One region of the Idiomarina sp. HB genome, then DNA from elsewhere that is predicted to be linked to it. Evidence: predicted binding sites of a transcription regulator. Region 1 holds the regulator's gene; the other holds the start of a gene.
What was found. The regulator sigma-54, encoded in region 1, starts transcription at its own class of promoters, with help from an activator protein. The targets are predictions, from matches to a motif close to GTTGGCACGNNNNTNGNNT.
Positions count from the first base shown of each region.

Region 2: a site for sigma-54 is predicted at 3,244-3,262, ahead of glnA (glutamate--ammonia ligase). Genes of this name have one in related genera too.

Region 1 covers NZ_JAYLVU010000002.1:413,353-418,037, reverse strand. Annotated here, with positions in the region: gene lptA (lipopolysaccharide transport periplasmic protein LptA) at 1-518, shown strand, start outside; gene lptC (LPS export ABC transporter periplasmic protein LptC) at 1-7, shown strand, start outside; gene lptB (LPS export ABC transporter ATP-binding protein) at 520-1,245, shown strand; gene VBY75_RS07775 (RNA polymerase factor sigma-54) at 1,267-2,727, shown strand; gene hpf (ribosome hibernation promoting factor) at 2,756-3,043, shown strand; gene ptsN (PTS IIA-like nitrogen regulatory protein PtsN) at 3,047-3,517, shown strand; gene rapZ (RNase adapter RapZ) at 3,508-4,359, shown strand; gene VBY75_RS07755 (HPr family phosphocarrier protein) at 4,352-4,627, shown strand; gene mgtE (magnesium transporter) at 4,630-4,685, shown strand, end outside.
Region 2 covers NZ_JAYLVU010000004.1:134,636-139,320, forward strand. Annotated here, with positions in the region: gene VBY75_RS11715 (DUF3081 domain-containing protein) at 138-419, shown strand; gene trhA (PAQR family membrane homeostasis protein TrhA) at 416-1,084, shown strand; gene typA (translational GTPase TypA) at 1,159-3,000, opposite strand; gene glnA (glutamate--ammonia ligase) at 3,304-4,685, shown strand, end outside.

The DNA of each region.
Region 1 (4,685 bases):
TGAGTAGTTTTACTCTTATTGCCTTAGTGCCTTGTGCAGTTATGGCTCAGGGTAAGTCCGACTTTAGTCAGCCTATGGAGGTAGAGTCGAGCCAGGAAGAGCTGGACATTAAAAACAACCGGCTAGTTTTAACGGACAATGTCATTATTCGTCAGGGATCGTTATTAATCAGAGCAGACAGACTTGAAGCCTCGGCCAGCGAGAATGCAGAACAAGCCGATACTTTTGTTGCAGAAGGCACTCCTGCTACTTACAGCCAGACTCTGGATGATGGCAATAAGATAAACGCAGAGGCCAACAAAATTACCTATTTTCAATCGGAACAGCGCCTGGAGCTTAGCGGAAAAGCCCGTATTTCTCAGGGTAGCAGCAGTTCCAGTGGTGATCTCATCACCTATGATTTAGACAAACAAACCATAACCGCGACCAGTTCCGGTGAAGAAGACAGTCGCGTCATCACCATTTTTACGCCAAAGGCAAAAACTGACTCCAACGAGAAAAATAACGAGAACCCTTAATATGGCAACCTTACGAGTTAAACACTTAGCCAAAAGCTATAAAAGTCGCCAGGTTGTTAAAGACGTTAGCCTGGAGGTGAGTCAGGGACAGGTTATTGGGTTACTAGGGCCTAATGGAGCCGGTAAAACAACCACCTTTTATATGATTGTCGGACTGGTTAACAGCGATAAAGGCCAGATTTTACTGGATGATAACGACCTCACTTTACTGCCAATGCATGAGCGGGCACGCAGAGGTATTGGTTACCTGCCACAGGAAGCTTCTATTTTCAGAAAGCTAACGGTACGTGACAACCTAATGGCCATTTTAGAAACCCGCAAAGCGTTATCAGACAACGACAGAGAAGAACAGCTCGATGCCTTACTCGAAGAGTTTAATATTGGGCACATTGCCAACAGCCAAGGAATGAGTCTGTCAGGCGGTGAGCGCCGACGGGTTGAAATAGCCAGGGCCCTGGCAGCAGAGCCCACTTTTATTCTTTTAGATGAGCCTTTCGCTGGTGTCGACCCCATATCCGTCATTGATATCAAAAAAATCATTGAGCATTTAAAGCAACGCGGTATTGGCGTATTGATTACCGACCATAATGTTCGTGAAACCCTATCGGTTTGTGAACACGCCTATATCGTTAGTCATGGCGAACTTATTGCCAGTGGGGATGCAGAAAGTATATTATCGAATCAACAGGTTAAAGACGTTTACCTCGGTGAGCAGTTCACCTTATAACGTGAAACCGGGACAGTCATTATGAAGCAAAGTCTGCAGCTAAAAATTGGTCAGCATCTGACCATGACGCCACAACTTCAACAGGCCATTCGCCTGCTGCAGCTTTCCTCACTCGATCTTCAGGCTGAAATTCAGGATGCACTGGACAGTAATCCTCTATTAGAAGTTGAAGGCGATGCCAGCAACGAAGCTGACAACTCCGAAACCCGAAATATCGAAGAGCGGGATGACAGTCAGCGAGAAACCTCGGACGTTATAAAAACTCAGGAAATGCCGGACGAGTTACCGGTAGACAGCAGTTGGGATGACACCTACTCCAGCCAGACACCGGTTAATGGGGCCGCGTCCTCTGGTAAGTCTTTTGACGGTGACTTTGAAGTTTACCAGGGCTCGACCAGTGAGTCGTTGCAAGATCACTTACTTTGGCAAATGCAGCTTTCCCACTTTTCTGACGAAGACACGGCCATAGCTGAAGCCATTATCGAAGCTATAGACGACAACGGCTATCTAATGGTCGATGTTGATGAAATTATTGAAGCGGTGCGCCTGCCAGAGGTAGAAGCAGAAGAAGTTTGCATGGTGCTTAAACGCATTCAGCATTTCGACCCAATAGGAGTTGGAGCGCGTAGCGTCAGCGAATGTCTTGCCATTCAGTTGCGACAGTTAAATGACGACACTGAATACAAAGAGGTTGCTCTATGCTTAGTGACGGAACATATGGATTTACTGGGCAGCCGGGATTTTCGCACCATTCAGCGTAAGTTAAAGCTCTCGGAAGACGACTTGCGTCAAACCATGCGCTTGATTCAGCAGTTGCATCCCCACCCGGGTGAGCAAGTTGCACAACAACCCGTTGAATATGTCATTCCGGATGTTGCTGTGGCAAAAAAAAATGGGCGTTGGATGGTCGAATTGAACCCCGACAGCGTACCTAAATTAAAGGTCAATGAAGAATACGCGGCCTTGAGTAAAGCAGCTAAGTCAGTAGCCGACAGCCAGTACATAAAAAACCACACGCAGGAAGCGCGTTGGTTTATAAAAAGCCTGGAAAGTCGCAATGACACGTTGCTAAAAGTTGCCAACTGCATAGTGCAACGCCAACAGGGCTTTTTTGAGCATGGCGAAGAAGCCATGAAGCCTATGGTTTTAAACGATGTCGCCGAAGCAGTGGATATGCACGAAAGCACCATTTCGCGGGTGACAACACAGAAATACTTACACTGTCCGCGGGGCGTGTTTGAGTTAAAATACTTTTTCTCAAGTCATGTCAGTACTGAGGGCGGTGGTGAGTGTTCAAGCACTGCAATACGTGCTTTAATTAAGAAGATGGTCGCTGCAGAAAACCGCAGTAAACCGTTAAGTGACAGCAAAATTGCTGAACTGATAGCTGAACAAGGTATCCAAGTAGCAAGGAGGACAATTGCGAAGTATCGGGAATCGTTAAACATTCCATCATCGAGCCAACGCAAAAGTCTTTTGTAACTTTGTTAACTGCAAGAAGGAAGACGTTATGCAAATTAATTTGACCGGTCACCACATCGATATTACCGAAGCTTTACGTGACTACGTAGACACAAAATTTGCCAAGCTGGAACGACATTTTGACCACATTACTAATGTTCACGTCATCCTAAATGTTGAAAAAACGATTCAAAAAGCGGAAGCTACGCTGCACGTGAATGGCGGTGAAATTTTTGCCGACGCAAAACACGACGATATGTACGCGGCCATCGACGGTTTAATCAATAAGCTGGACCGTCAGGTGATTAAACACAAAGAAAAAATGAAACAACATTAATCCATGCAACTGAGTGAATTGTTAAGCCCCGACTGCACCAAGTGTGCAGTCGAGGGCGCAAGTAAAAAAAGACTGCTTGAAACCATTAGTCAAATCGTAGCTCCTAAGTTGTCCGGCATTACCCGCCATGACATTTTTGAGAGCCTATTGAACCGTGAGCGTTTGGGCAGTACGGGAATTGGCTTAGGTATCGCAATTCCTCATGGCCGATTACCCAATGCTAACCACCCGGTTGCGGTATTACTCACGCTAGATGAGCCGATTGAGTTTGACTCTATCGACAACCAACCCGTCGATATTATATTCGCGCTTCTGGTACCAGAATCCGAACACGAAAACCATCTGCAGACTTTAGCTTCTGTCGCTCGCCGTATGAATGACAAAGACTGCACACGTGCATTACGCCAGGCTGACTCCGACAAAGACTTATACCAATTATTTATTGGCGAAGGTGAGCAGTCGCCATGCAACTGATCATTGTTAGTGGTCGTTCCGGTTCAGGTAAAACCATCGCGTTGCGGGTCCTTGAGGATTTAGGTTTTTACTGCGTTGATAATTTACCCATTAGCCTGCTACCCACGTTAGTCCATGCTGTTATCGAGCAATACCAGAAAATTGCCATTAGCATTGATGTTCGTAACTTACCCGAGCACTCCGAAGAACTGCTGGACTCACTCAACTTTTTGCCTAAAGGCGTAGAGCCCGAAATTCTGTTCATTGATGCAGACGACAACACCTTATTAAAACGTTTCGGTGAAACCCGGCGACTACACCCGCTCTCGCAAAAAGAACTGCCTTTACTGGAAGCGCTGCAAACCGAGCATAAGATGCTTGAGCCTATTATGGAGCGTGCCACCTGGCGTCTCGACAGTAGCGACTTGTCACTGCACCAGCTGAGCGAACAGGTTACTGAGCGTGTGCTTGGCCGCGCAGATAAAAAACTCATTATTGTTTTTCAGTCATTTGGCTTTAAATATGGCTTACCCAAAGATGCCGACTTTGTTTTTGACGCACGAATTTTACCGAACCCACACTGGCAACCTGAGCTAAAGTTGTTAACGGGGTTGGATACCGATGTACAACTCTTCTTCCGCCAACAACCTTTAGTCACTAAGTTTATCTATCAGCTGGAAAACTTTCTCGACACCTGGTTACCGCATTTTCAGCGCAGCAACCGAAGTTATCTGACTATTGCCACCGGCTGCACTGGTGGTCAGCACCGTTCAGTTTATATCTCTCAGCAGCTAGCCGAGCGCTTTGAACAAAAAGACCTAAAGGTTCAGGTCAGACACCGGGAGTTAAAGCAAAATGGATAAAGTTTGCAGAGACCTGATTATTCGCAATAAACTGGGTCTGCATGCTCGCGCCGCAACCAAGTTGGCTCAATTAACACAAGAATTTGATTCAACCATAACGGTGCGACAAGGCGAACAATGCGTGAATGCCGCCAGTGTAATGTGTCTCATGCTACTGGCCAGTCAACAGGGCAAATCTGTTGAAGTGTGTGCTGAAGGAAAAGATGCACAAGCGGCGCTGGATGCTGTTAGTACGTTATTTGAAGATCGCTTCGAGGAAGACGAATAAACATGATTGCGGAACTGTCCGACAAAGAATATGCCATGCAGCGCATCCAGGAGGTTAA
Region 2 (4,685 bases), on a different contig from region 1:
GGTTTTTGTTTAATCATGCATCAATGTATGTATATTCTAATACAAGGTTTTCAAAACAATTCGGTAAAAGCGGTTGTGGAATGGGATTTCCGCCCTAATAATAAAGGTATACATTTAGTAAAACGCTGAGGTGTGTGATGAAAAACGAACTCGATAACAAGCTGATGTTGGATGCGTACGAAAAAATCCACACTCATGGTGAAGCCCGTCAGGGGCGTCACTATTTAGAAGGAATTGAAGCTTATACCGACCATGATGGGTATACCGTTTTTTTGGAAGGACATGGCGTTAAGCTGACATTACAATTCCATAACTCGTATCACTTAGACTACGACAACGAAAGACAATACGACCAGTTTATACGGGCCCTTAAAAATATCAGTAAGGGGTATGAAACTCCTGGGCTGGAGAGAGGATGAGTCAACATAAAGCCTATACGGCAATGGAAGAAGTTGCTCACGCGCTAACTCACGGCGTGGGGGCCGTTCTAAGTGTCGTTGCTTTGATTGTCATGTTGGTGTGGACTTCAACTCATGGCGATGCTTTTCATGTTGTAGCGGTGAGTGTATACGGTGCGAGTCTTATTCTGCTTTATACGGCCTCTACGCTGTACCACGCATTTCCCTGGCCAAAAATTAAAGCGGTGTTTCAGCAGTTGGATCATGCCGCTATTTATGTACTGATAGCCGGTACTTATACGCCGTTTGCATTAATTAACCTGAGGGGAGCCTGGGGCTGGACGCTGTTAGGCGTAGCCTGGGGTATTGCGCTCTTGGGTGTCGTTCTTGAACTTGGTATGAAAAAGCGAATAAAGTGGCTGTCGTTGAGTTTGTATCTTGGCATGGGTTGGATGGCACTTATAGCGATTAAACCCATGATTGATAATGTGGATTCCGGAGGTCTGATGCTACTGGTTGCCGGTGGTCTGGCATACACCTTTGGTGTTATTTTTTATGTCTGGAAAACCTTGCCGTACCATCATGCTGTTTGGCATTTATTTGTATTAGCCGGCAGTGTTTTTCACTTCTTTTCTATTTTCTACTTTGTGTTGCCTCAACCGGACTTATTGTCAGTGAACGGATGAGCATGAGCCGGATAATAGACAATAAAAAAGCCCACTATGATGAAGTGGGCTTTTTACTATCTAACTAAAATGAATTAGCCGTTCTTCGGTTCACGACCTAAACGTTTACGATCGTTTTCTGTCAGAGCACGCTTACGGATACGAATAGATTGTGGTGTTACCTCAACCAGTTCGTCATCGTTAATGAACTCAAGCGCCTGTTCCAGTGTTAAACGAATAGGCGTACTCAGCGTTTGCGCTTCATCCGTACCAGAGGCACGAACGTTGGTTAGCTGCTTACCCTTCAGACAGTTTACTGTCAGGTCGTTTGAACGGTTATGAATACCAATGATCTGGCCTTCATAAACTTCATCACCGTGCGATGCAAATAGCTTACCGCGTTCCTGCAGATTAAACAGAGAGTAAGTCAGAGCTTTACCCTGGGCATTTGAAATCAGTACACCGTTACTACGCTGACCAATGGTGCCGCCTTTGTGCGGGCCGTAGTGGTCAAACGTATGGTACATCAGGCCAGTACCAGAGGTTAAGGTCATAAACTCTGTCTGGAAGCCAATCAAACCACGGCTTGGTACTTCAAAGTCGACGCGAACGCGACCTTTACCGTCTGGTGTCATGTTGGTCATTTCGGCTTTACGTAAGCCTAATTTTTCCATAACGGCACCCTGATGCTGCTCTTCAATATCAACCGTCATGGTTTCGTAAGGTTCCAGTTTTTTACCATCTTCGTGCTTGATAATAACTTCCGGACGAGAAACGGCTAACTCGAAGCCTTCACGGCGCATGTTTTCGATAAGAACACCTAAGTGCAGCTCACCACGGCCTGATACACGGAAACGGTCCGGGTTATCAGTTTCTTCAACGCGCAGTGCTACGTTGTGAACCAACTCTTGCTGCAAACGCTCAAGAATTTGACGAGAGGTAACAAACTTACCTTCTTTACCCGCGAAAGGTGAGGTGTTGACCTGGAAGGTCATGGTTACAGTAGGTTCATCGACGGTTAGCGGCTTCATTGCTTCGGCTTTACCAACCGCACAAACGGTGTCGGAGATTTTTAATTCGCCCAGACCGGTAATAGCGCAAATGTCGCCTGCTGCTGCTTTGTCGGCTTCAATTCGGTCCAGACCTAAGTAACTAAAGACTTTACCAATTTTGCCGCTGCGTTCTTTGCCGTCAGCACCAACAATAGTAACTGGTTGGTTAACTTTAACGCTACCACGGGTAACACGGCCGATACCGATAACGCCTAAGTAGCTTGAGTAGTCCAGCTGTGACACCTGCATCTGCAGGTCACTTTCGGGGTCTGCGTCCGGGTGACTTACCTTATTAACGATAGTTTCGAACAATGGCGTCATGTCGCCATCCTGGTCGTCTGCGTCTAGTGATGCCCAGCCATTAAGTGCTGATGCATAAACAACCGGGAAGTCCAGCTGCTCGTCGGTAGCGCCGAGGTTGTCAAACAAGTCGAAGACCTGATCCATAACCCAGTCTGGGCGCGCACCAGGACGGTCAACTTTGTTGATAACCAAAATTGGGTTAAGACCGTGAGAGAAGGCTTTCTGCGTGACAAATCGAGTTTGAGGCATAGGGCCGTCAACGGCGTCAACCACTAACAATACAGAATCCGCCATAGAAAGTACGCGTTCAACCTCGCCGCCAAAGTCGGCGTGTCCTGGAGTATCCAGAATGTTAATACGGTAATCTTGCCAGTTAACCGCGGTATTTTTGGCCAGAATGGTAATGCCACGCTCTTTCTCAAGATCGTTGGAATCCATAATACGGTCTTCTATCTCACCACGGCTTTCTAAGGTGCCGGATTGTTGCAACAGCTTGTCAACTAGGGTGGTTTTACCATGGTCAACGTGCGCGATGATCGCGATGTTGCGAAGTTTTTCTATATCAAATACCTGAATTGTCATTAAGAACTGCCTGTAGTTGTCCGGGAGCGAAACCCGTCCAAGGGGTTTTGTGAAAAATAGCGGCGTATTCTACCTTTTTGAGTTGGATTAAGAAAGGGCTGATTGTTTTTTGTCCATTATATTTTCTTTTCCTTTCTTTTTGTTTTGCACCAAAAATGTGCGATATGCGCTATACTGGTGCATATAAACTTTTAAAAGAAGACTGAATTTAACTTAAGAGTATGAATATAAAGAGAAAGTTCAGTTGGCACAGGCTTTGCTATACTTAGGCTGTATTTTTAGACGCTGTCTACGGAGGACAACATGTCAGCTAATAAGATTTTCGATACCATTAAAGAACACGACGTAAAATTCGTCGACTTACGCTTTACCGACACCAAAGGTAAAGAGCAGCACGTCACTATTCCGGTGTCGCAAATCGATGAAGACTTCTTTGAAGAAGGCAAAATGTTTGATGGTTCATCTATTTCCGGCTGGAAAGGGATTAACGAATCGGACATGGTGCTAATGCCCGATAATGAGTCTGCCGTTCTGGACCCGTTTACTGATGAAATCACCCTGAATGTCCGCTGTGACATTCTTGAGCCTGAAACCATGCAAGGTTACAGCCGTGACCCTCGTTCAATTGCTAAGCGTGCAGAAGAATTCCTGCGCTCGTCAGGTATTGCCGATGAGGCTTACTTTGGCCCTGAGCCAGAATTTTTCCTGTTCAATGACGTTCGTTTCCACACCGATATGAGTGGTTCGTTCTACAAAATTGATGCAGAAGAAGCGAAATGGAACTCTGGTCGTGAATATTCAGAAGGTAACCTGGCTCACCGTCCTGGCGTAAAAGGCGGTTATTTCCCGGTACCTCCGGTTGACTCTGCACATGACATCCGCGGCACTATGAGCCTGGTTATGGAAGACATGGGCCTTGTTGTTGAAGCGCATCATCATGAAGTAGCCACTGCTGGTCAAAACGAAGTAGCAACTCGCTTTAATACTCTGACATCTAAAGCTGATGAGATGCAGGTTTACAAATACGTTGTGCATAACGTAGCGCACTCTTATGGCATGACAGCAACCTTTATGCCGAAGCCACTGGTTGGTGATAACGGTTCTGGTATGCACGTGCATATGTCTCTGAATAAAGGTGGCGAGAACTTATTTGCCGGCGACCAATATGCAGGGCTTAGCGAAACGGCATTGTATTACATTGGTGGTATTATCAAGCACGCTCGTGCTATTAACGCCTTTGCGAATGCTTCAACTAACTCGTACAAGCGTCTGGTTCCTGGTTTTGAAGCTCCGGTAATGCTGGCTTACTCAGCGCGTAACCGCTCGGCTTCTATTCGTATTCCATTGGTTTCCAGCGCCAAAGGTCGTCGTATTGAAGTGCGCTTCCCTGACCCAAGTGCCAACCCTTACCTGGCCTTTACTGCCTTATTAATGGCGGGTCTTGACGGTATCCGTAACAAGATCCATCCGGGCGATGCAATGGACAAAGATTTATACAATCTGCCTCCTGAAGAAGCGAAAGACATCCCGACGGTTTGTCATTCACTGGAAATGGCTCTGGAAGCTCTGGATAAAGACCGTGACTTCCTGAAACAGGGCGGCGTTATGGATGACGACATGATTGATGCTTACATCGATCTGAAATATAACGAAGTAGAGACATTGAAGAAGACTACCCACCCGGT